Regions from separate parts of the Psychrobacillus sp. FSL K6-4615 genome, predicted to be linked through region 2. Evidence: riboswitches for the same ligand, from Rfam matches in the RefSeq annotation. Region 2 holds a riboswitch; each other region holds the start of a gene.
What was found. A riboswitch is a leader RNA that binds a small molecule or an ion and turns the genes downstream of it on or off. The one in region 2 is predicted to bind cobalamin.

Region 1: another riboswitch for cobalamin. It lies ahead of MKX53_RS01070 (ribonucleoside-diphosphate reductase subunit alpha); the one in region 2 lies ahead of MKX53_RS16840 (hypothetical protein).
Region 3: another riboswitch for cobalamin. It lies ahead of MKX53_RS02890 (ABC transporter substrate-binding protein); the one in region 2 lies ahead of MKX53_RS16840 (hypothetical protein).

What each region holds. Positions count from the first base shown of each region.
Region 1 is NZ_JBBOYQ010000001.1:205,736-209,020, reverse strand. It holds gene MKX53_RS01070 (ribonucleoside-diphosphate reductase subunit alpha) at 1-1,976, opposite strand, end outside; cobalamin riboswitch at 2,169-2,346, opposite strand; gene MKX53_RS01065 (general stress protein) at 2,523-2,960, opposite strand; gene MKX53_RS01060 (undecaprenyl-diphosphate phosphatase) at 3,250-3,285, opposite strand, start outside.
Region 2 is NZ_JBBOYQ010000001.1:3,364,423-3,367,707, reverse strand. It holds gene MKX53_RS16855 (class I SAM-dependent methyltransferase) at 1-125, shown strand, start outside; gene MKX53_RS16850 (nucleotide pyrophosphohydrolase) at 127-429, shown strand; gene MKX53_RS16845 (VanZ family protein) at 493-963, opposite strand; cobalamin riboswitch at 1,057-1,244, shown strand; gene MKX53_RS16840 (hypothetical protein) at 1,414-1,953, shown strand; gene MKX53_RS16835 (ABC transporter substrate-binding protein) at 1,958-2,902, shown strand; gene MKX53_RS16830 (AraC family transcriptional regulator) at 3,013-3,285, opposite strand, start outside.
Region 3 is NZ_JBBOYQ010000001.1:587,217-590,501, forward strand. It holds gene argS (arginine--tRNA ligase) at 1-758, shown strand, start outside; cobalamin riboswitch at 1,248-1,388, shown strand; gene MKX53_RS02890 (ABC transporter substrate-binding protein) at 1,511-2,464, shown strand; gene MKX53_RS02895 (FecCD family ABC transporter permease) at 2,469-3,285, shown strand, end outside.

The sequences.
Region 1 (3,285 bases), 3.2 Mb from region 2:
AAATCTGGTACAGTGACCGGAATTTTATAATCCTTCTTCTCTTCCGAGTATGACTTCTGGAATATAGGATCTATGCTTGCAGTACTTCCAGCTATGATCGATGTTGAAGAGTTCGGAGCAACTGCCATTAAATATCCGTTCCGTATCCCACTTTCCCCTACAATATCCCGTAATTCATTCCAATCTTTACTATCGTATTGACGATTTTCAAAATAGACGCCGGTTTGCCAATCTGACCCTTCAAATAATGGATATGCCCCTTTTTCCTTCGCAAGCTCCGCAGAAGCTTTAATCGTTAAGTATGCAATTTTTTCGTATAGTGTATCCGCAAGCTCTACTGCTTCATCCGATTCCCAACGAATACTCTTTAGTGCAAGTAAATGATGCCATCCAAATGTCCCAAGCCCAATCCCTCTGTACCTAGAATTTGTACGTTCCGCCTGAGGAACTGGAATCATATTAAGATCAATCACATTGTCGAGCATCCGAACCTGAATTTTTATAAGCTTTTCTAATACATCTGCCGGAACTGCATTCCCTAAGTTTATAGACGACAGATTACATACGACAAAATCCCCTGGTTTACGACGAGTGACAATGATATCGTCTTCAATTTGAATCGACTCAAATGTAGTTGCACTTTGGTTTTGGAAAATTTCCGTACAAAGATTACTACTATAAATCATCCCTGCATGCTTGTTAGGGTTGCTGCGATTGACTTCATCGCGGTAAAACATAAACGGTACTCCTGTCTCTAGCTGAGAACGCATAATTCGCTTCATCAAGTCGATAGCGGGAACAGTTTCACGAGACAAGCGATGATCGCTAACGCATTCCTCGTACTTTTGGCGGAATGATCCATCGCCACGTTTTTCATCATAATAATCTTCTAGCGAGTAGCCTTTAAGCTGACGAACTTCATGCGGGTCAAATAAATGCCATTCCTCTCTAGCATCGACTTTTTCCATGAATAAATCGGGCAAACATACACCAGTAAAAATATCGTGCGCTCGTAGTCTTTCATCACCGTTATTTAAACGTAAATCTAAAAATGTAAATATATCTTTATGCCAAACATCTAAATACACAGCTACTGCCCCTTGGCGTTGCCCAAGCTGATCAACACTTACTGCTGTATTATTAAGTTGTTTAATCCAAGGAAGCACACCACTAGAAGCACCAACAAAACCTCTAATAGAAGATCCACGGCTACGCACTTTGCCCATATACACACCAATACCCCCACCGAATTTGGATAGGGTTGCAACGTCCGTATTGCTATCGTAGATTCCTTGAAGGCTATCGTCTACCGTATCGATAAAGCAGCTAGAGAGCTGTCCATGAGGCTTACCTGCATTAGATAGTGTTGGTGTTGCTACTGTCATATATAGGTTGCTCATCGCCCAATAGGATTCTTTTACTTTCTCTAAACGATTTTCTTGCTCATCCTTCATCAGTGTCATTGCAATAATAAGCCAACGTTCCTGAGGCAGTTCGACTATTGTTTTATCAAAGTCCTTCGCTACATATCGATCTAATAGTGTTTTTAGACCGATATAAGTAAATAAGTAGTCTCTTTCCTGTACGAGGATTTCAGATAGCTGCTCTAGTTCTTGTAGTGAGTATGCTTGTTTAAGACGTTTATCGTAAATACCTTTATCACTTAACAGTTGAACATTACTAGCAAACTTTGTGTACACTGCATCCACAGTTGTGTTTCTTCTCTCAGCTACTTGTTCATACACCTGCGCTAAATGAACTCTTGCTGCTACAAAGGTCCAGTACGTTTCTTGTTCATCTAGAAAACTTAATGCTTCTAGTGACATTGACTTCGACCAAGCAGCTATTGTACCTTCCGGGTGTTTTTGCATCCATCTTTCATGTGTTTTTATAAGAGGAGTAATTTTTTCCTCCCCAAATTCTTTTGTTAGATTATGTAGGACTTCTTGTTTCGTTGTGTTTGAGATGATTGTCATTTAAATTCCTCCTATTTTTTAACGAATACAGTTATGTGGCACTTCCCTCCAAACCACAAAACAAAAAAAGCGATGACACAGCCATCTTCGGCTGAGACATCGCTCAAGATTAAAAGTGTAGGATACAACAAGACATATCAATCATTCGAGATAGAGGCCTTCGCTCCCACCTCTCAACCCCCGAAGAAAGTGTTGCTTACCGATGAAAAGGCAGGTCTACTGGCTCGTGTTTCATCCTTCTGTTGTCCTTCCCACGATCACTCGCAGTGGCTATTCAACAGTCGTCCACACTTACAGTTGCGGGGACAGCTTCGGCATTTTACCGAATTCCCTTTTAAACCATAAAGGTACCTTTTCATCGTTAACATACTATATATTGTGTTTAGTTCATTTATATAATCTAACATATTGTGTTTAACTGAGCAACTCCTAATTCAAGCTGTCAATTTTCTAGGAGAACTAATACATCAAGTGATTCAGCTACTTTTAGCTAAAATCACTTGATATTATTTTTGCAAACATTACTTTCGACCATTCAATCCACCCTCACTCTTTAGGGTGAAGAAATACCAGGATTTTACCATCCTGCGCTTCATTCGAATAGAGTTCAGCTTCATCATCTGGAACTCCAATTTCCATAAGAGCATGTTTTAATCCTCCAGAACCAGAGTTGGCTCCTACTACTGCTCCGCCAATTGTTGTAATAATTGGACCTGCAGCCAACATAGCACCAAACCCTGGGATTAATATAGTGGATAAACCTGCTATCACCCCTGCTATTCCAATTGCTCCTCCAGTTACAGCTCCAACAATTGCTCCATCCTTTGTGGAGGGTTTTAATTCCTGTGTGATTTCAGATGTTTCATTTATATTTTTAGCAATAACTGAAATTTCTTCGGTTGTATAGCCCTTCGCTTTTAAATCTTCCACAACTTCAGCCGCTTGTTGTTCATTTTCGTATACGCCAACAATATGATTCTTCATTAAAAATTACCTCCTGATTGCTTTTCCTATGTATTCTTTACCCGTTCTTTAGTTCTTCTAGACACCTTCAAACTTCAATCTTTATATAATTTAAGTGAGCCTGTTCACAATCTTTCATTTCAACATAAATATCCAGTAGTAGGACAATCATTATCCAATATTCGTGCTTTTCTTATTTCACTAAGTAGTCCATATCAAATCCACTCAAAAAAAGCACTGCCAGAGGCAATGCTTTTTCCCTATTGTTTTGTCCCACTCACGAACTACTTAATAAAATTCGCCAACTTATTTAAAGAAATACGATAACTGCAAGAACCACTGCTAA
Region 2 (3,285 bases):
ACCATTTACCTATCAAATATAAAGCTTTAATACAATCAGAAATGCATCTATTAGAGGAAGCAAGAAGTCAAAACAAATACACATCACTGAACACATACGCATTCACAGCAAGAAAAGGAGAATAAAATGAAAGAGTTAACAGAAGAAATAAAGAGATTCCGGGACGAACGAGGTTGGGGAGGAAATCACGATGCTCGTAGTCTTGCTATTTCAGTATCATTAGAAGCAAGTGAGTTATTAGAGCATTTTCAATGGGTTACTGCAGAGGATGCGATAAAAAAAGACAAGCAGGCAATTGCTGACGAAGCAGCAGATGTATTTATTTATCTTTTGCAATTTGCTGATGTGCTCGGAATTGATTTAATAGAGGCTGCACAGCAAAAAATGAAGAAAAATGCTTTGAAATATCCATTACCTGAAGTGGATTAACAAAGGCATATTAACAAATCCCTTCGATCAACACTGTACTTACAAGTGAAAAACGTTGACTCTTTATCGGTCAACGTTTTTTTGTTGAAACCATTGAAAAAATGACATTAATAATAGCGCAGTAATAGCCCCAGTTGTATCCAACAAGACATCTTGAAGAGAAGCTGTACGGCCACTTGTGAAAGATTGTCGAAATTCATCGGCAACAGCAAGAAGCATAGTGATCACAACTGTTGTAATTTTACGATACTTAAATGGAGGTAACGCAATATAAATGGCTAAAGCAATGATTCCAAAATAAACAAAATGGGTACCTTTTCTTATCAAAAATTCTACAAAAGCATAGTAGCCACGCTCTTCCACAGAAACGAGAATGCCCCAGTATGGAACTTGAAAAATACGAAGAAAAGATTCTAATGGTTTGCTAGGAAGCCATGCTTTTAAGACATCCTGCATAGATTGCTGTTCAGCTGGCTGCCCTGATGCCAAAAATACAATAACAAGTAATATTAAAAGCGGGATAAGTTTTTTCATATACTGACATTAGCACAAAACTGGTGAATTTACATGCGTGAAAATTATTGTGCATGCTAGGGAGATGGCTATGGTAAACTAATTGTAAGTGAATAATTTTCGTAGGGAAAAGGTGCTAACTTGTTAGCTTAATTTGGGAATTCGGTTAAAATCCGAAGCTGTTTCCGCAACTGTAAATGCTGATGAAATAAGAAAAATGCCACTGTTGACTAGTCAATGGGAAGGTTCTTAGAGTAAATTGATGCATAAGCCAGGAGACCAGCCTTTTCTTGAACGTATAGATACTCTTCGGAAGTTAAGGGATTGTACGGCACGTTTCTATTTTTCTGTTTTTTTATCGTTAAATAGGTATCACGCCGCCCTTATTTGGGTGGCGTTTTTTTTGTGCTGTTAACTAACAAAGTATTATATGCTTGAAAATTCACCAATAAAAGGAAAGGAGGAGAAGTAATGAAAAAAGATATTCGCTATATTTGCTATCCATTTATGCGTGAAACACCTTCTACTGTAGATTTTGAAATCCGTACAGATTCGTTGACTACTCGTATTGGACTAGCAGCTTCTTTAACAAAGGATATACCAAAGATTTACGAGGATCTGATGTATTTGGCACCAATGGCTTACCATTTAAACGGGTCTGTTCGAGGGAAGATAGCCATTACAGAAGGCGATTTACAAGTTCTAAGTGATATGTACGATTTCTATGTAGAGGAAGTAAAAGGTAGAGTAGATATATTTGTACTACCACAGGGTACGACTGCAGCTTGTGAATTACATGTTTGTAGAAGTGAAGCAAAAAAGTCAGTTAGAGCTCTTCATAAAGTTTCGTTAGAAAGAGAAATTCCTGAGATTTTGTTTGACTATGCACAGTTATTAGCAAATGTGTTGTTTGCGATGGCAGTTTATGTGAACAAACATCATGGAGTGGAAGAAATTCAATTTGTCAGTAAATCATATCCAATGAGAAAAAAGAAACAACTGGAGGAATAATACTATGAAGAAAAATTATTTATTTAATTGGTTGTCGGTGCTGCTATTTTCATTCTTGCTTGTAGGGTGTTCTGCGGAAGAGAAGACAACTGTGGAAAAACAAGAGGAAGTAGTAGATGAAGTAAAAGAATATACAGTAACTGATGATGTAGGAAATGAAATTACATTCGAAGAAGTACCCGAAACGATTGTTTCTCTTCAACCGAGCAATACGGAGATTCTTTTTGCTTTAGGTGTAGGCGATAAAATTGTAGGAGCAACAGATTATGATACATATCCTGCAGAAGCACTCGAAATAGAGCGAGTATCTGATTCAGTTGCATTTAATGCGGAAAGAATTACAGAACTGAACCCAGATGTAGTAATAGCGTATACAATTGGCCAAGAAGAAGCACTGCAACTTCTGGAAGATACCGGATTAAAAGTCTTTGTAATTGAGTCTGCAACTTCTTTTGAAGATGTATACGGAGATATCGAGCAGTTGGCTACCGTAATGGGTATTGAAGAAAAAGGACAAGAAGTTATTTCTTCTATTCAGGATACTATTCAAGGAGTTCAAGAAAGAGTTAAATCTGCTACCCCATTAAAAAAGGTATATTATGAAATTAGCCCATCTCCAGATATTTATACAACTGGTAATAAAACATTCCAACAAGAAATTTTAGCAGCAGCATCGGTCGACAATGTATTTAGCGATCAAGAAGGTTGGATCAGTGTGTCAGAGGAAGATGTTACGGTCAAAAACCCAGAAATTATTTTAACAACTGCAAATTATTTAGATGATGCACCTGGAGAGATTAAATCTCGTGCAGGGTGGGACAAAATACAAGCCGTACAAAACGATTCAGTCTTTTTAGTAGATGGTGACGTTATTTCTCGACCAGGTCCTCGTATTGGTGAAGCAGTGGAATTGATTGCTAAAACAGTGTATCCAGAATTATTTCAATAAACTTAAAGCCTCGTCCTAATTTAGGATGAGGCTTTTTGGGTTTTATATTGAAAAAAGTAAACTGCTACATGACTCACCAAGTAGTACTTGTGCTCTGCAGATCGTTCCTATTATTTAATCGGTATCCAAATTTCTGAATAGCAATTTTCGCTGGAAGGATCATCATCGGAATACACTTCTAGCTCCGGTGTCCCTGCGGGTTCATATGGATTAGAGGGGAACCACTCCGCATATATTTGTTTCCAGGTATTTTGCATAGCATCTGGCATCGGACCGTGCACCTCAAATACAACCCATTTAGAAGCAGGGATTGTAATAGCTGATAAGTTTTCCGGTACTTCACCTACATAATCTGTTGCAATCCAATAATCAATTAAGCTATT
Region 3 (3,285 bases), 2.8 Mb from region 2:
ATCGCGTGCTTATTAAAGGTGATGGTTCTTTCACTTATTTATTACCAGATATTGCGTACCATGAAGATAAGTTAGTTCGTGGGTTCGATCAACTGATTAATATTTGGGGAGCAGACCACCATGGTTACATTCCACGTATGAAAGCAGCCATTGAAGCACTTGGATATGAGCGTGAAAAACTAGAAGTATCGATTATTCAAATGGTTCAATTATATAAAGACGGCGAAAAAATGAAAATGAGTAAACGTACTGGTAAAGCTGTTACCATGCGTGAGCTTGTAGAAGAAGTAGGACTGGATGCAGTACGTTATTTCTTCGGTATGCGTTCAGGTGACTCACATATGGATTTCGATTTAGACTTAGCTGTTTCTCAATCCAATGAAAACCCAGTATTCTACGCTCAATATGCACACGCACGTATTTGTTCGATTTTACGATCAGCAGAAACGCAAGGAATGAAAGTATCGACTGATTCACTTGAGTTGTTGCAAAGTGAAAAAGAAGTAGACTTACTTAAAAAAATTGGTGACTTCCCACAAATAGTTGCAGATGCTGCAAAACTTCGTGCACCTCACCGTATTGCAATCTATATCCAAGAACTAGCAACGACTTTCCATAGCTTCTATAACGCAGACAAAGTATTAAATGCGGATAATCTTCCTCAAACAGAAGCTCGTCTGGCACTAGTAACTGCTGCGAGAGAAACAATTGCAAATGCCTTACGTTTACTAGGTGTATCTGCTCCAGAACAAATGTAAATAGCAAACCCTCGACTTCGGTCGAGGGTTTTTATAATTCTGCTTCGAATAAAGAGAGTAAATTTGGAGAAAATATCCTCATAGCCTCCAACAGCAAATAAACAGGGCACGACGGCAAGTAGTATTTCCAACTTGAGCGCCAGTAAAATTCAGCTGAGAGTGAGTAAACAACAATCGAACGTAAGTAACCACTTATTAAGAGAGAGATGAGCATCTTTACGAGAGTAATCGAAGCCTACACGAGAGTGAATCTGTCCTATACGAGATTGACCCGTCTATACGAGAGAGCCTATGATCGATGCGAGAGAGATTTCAAGCTTTACGAGAGCGACCCGTCTATACGAGAGCGAACTCCGTCTATACGAGAGCAACGCAGTCATGTAAGAGAGAGTCTCCCACTATCCACCAGTAAAAAGGTCAGACAACGCTTTCCTCAAAACGAAGTCGACAGGTATATAAAATAAGGTATAATGAAGGCAAAGCAATATGAATAATTTAATGCATAGAGGTGCTCTCGCAATGGATTGCTGGAGTTAAAAGGGAAGCTGGTTAAAGTCCAGCACGGTCCCGCCACTGTAAGTGATAGAACATATCGCGAGTCAGAAAACCTGCCTAAATGCTTTGCACCCGTTACCTACGAGGATAGGTTTGGTGTAAATCTGGCTCGTTGTGACTTCGTGCAGGTTTATACCTATTTATCTCTCATCATAGGATGGGAGATTTTTTATTGTCTAAATTAGGAGGAATGTAAAATGAAAAAAAGATGGTTAATCGCCGTAATGGCGGTGTTTTTATTAGTTGGATGCGCACAGGAAGAAACGAAAAATGTAGAAAGTACTGAGGCGGAGCAGGCGGCTAGTGAAAATATAGAATTCCCAATGACATTGACGGATGCCGTTGGAGAAGAAGTTACGTTAGAGGCAGCCCCGGAGAAAATCATCTCCATGATTCCTAGTAATACAGAGATTTTATTTGCACTTGGATTGAATGAGGAAATTATAGGGGTAAACGATTTTGAAAGCTATCCAGAAGAGGCACTAGAGAAAGAAAAAATCGGTGGCATGGAGTTCAATGTGGAAAAAATCCTTTCGTTAGATCCGGACATTGTGTTTGCACATGAATCGATTGTAGGAATGGCGGAAGCTGGACTGCAACAACTGCGTGATTCGAATGTTTTGGTGTATGTGGTGAGTGACGCTAAGGATTTTGATGAAACATATACAACTATTGAAGAAATGGGTCGAGCTACTGGGAAACTTAAAGAAGCCCAAAAAATTGTAGAAGACATGAAAGTAAAAGTAGAAGATATCCAACAAAAAGTACAAAAAGTAGAATCGAAGAAAACTGTATTTGTTGAAACTTCTGATGTTCCAGAAATTTATACAACAGGGAATGGAACGTTCATGCAAGAGATATTAAATATGTTGAATGCAACAAATATTATGGATGATCAAGAAGGTTGGGTAAAAATTGATCCCGAAGAAATTGTAAGTCGTAACCCAGATGTAATGCTTATCACATACGATTACGTAGAAGGTATTGTAGAACAAGTGAAACAACGTGATGGATTTGATACAGTTACTGCTATTCAAAATGATGCAGTAATACAAGTAAATGAAGACACGACGAGCAGACAAGGTCCACGTCTAGTGGAAGGATTAGAAGAAGTTGCGAAAGCAATCTATCCGGAGGCTTTTAGTGAGTAAATCAATGATCGGTTACATCATGTCCATTTCTGTGCTTTTGTTAGCAATTTGGCTTGGTGTATCGGTCGGTTCTGTGAAGGTGCCGATCCAAACGTTATGGGATACGGGGGCCGATGCGATAGCGACCAATATCGTTTGGAAGATTCGTATGCCGCGAGTGGTACTAGCTGGTTTAGTAGGTGCATCTTTGGCGATTGCTGGTGCTGCATTTCAAAGTTTGCTTAAAAACCCGCTTGCTGACCCCTATACATTAGGAGTGTCGTCCGGTGCCTCGGTCGGTGCTGTGGCTACGCTCTTTTTCGGGATTTCCATACCGTTTTTAGGGATATTTACATTACCTGTCTTTAGTATGGTTGGTGCGTTAGTGACAATGCTATTAGTTATTTCATTCGCCAAGCTAGTAGATCGTGGGATGAAAATGGAGACGATTATTTTAACAGGAATTATTTTTAGTTCCTTTTTGGGATCTGTAATTTCGTTAATGATTGCTTTAACTGGTGAAGAGTTGCGTCAAATTATTGGATGGTTGCTCGGCAGTGTGTCGATGCGAGGTTGGAGCTTTGTGCAGATGGCCTTACCTTTTGTTATTATCGGAACGTTGTTATTGTGGATAAACAGAAGAGAGCTTAATGCCATGCTGTTTGGGGAAGAACGTGCCAAGCATTTAGGAGTAGATGTGAAAAAGCGCAAAATGATGATACTTATTGGTGGATCTATGCTAACTGGTACGGCCGTTTCTGTGTCAGGAACGATTGGCTTTGTAGGACTAGTTGTGCCACATATGACTAGGCTTTTATTTGGCTCGGATAATCGTCATGTAT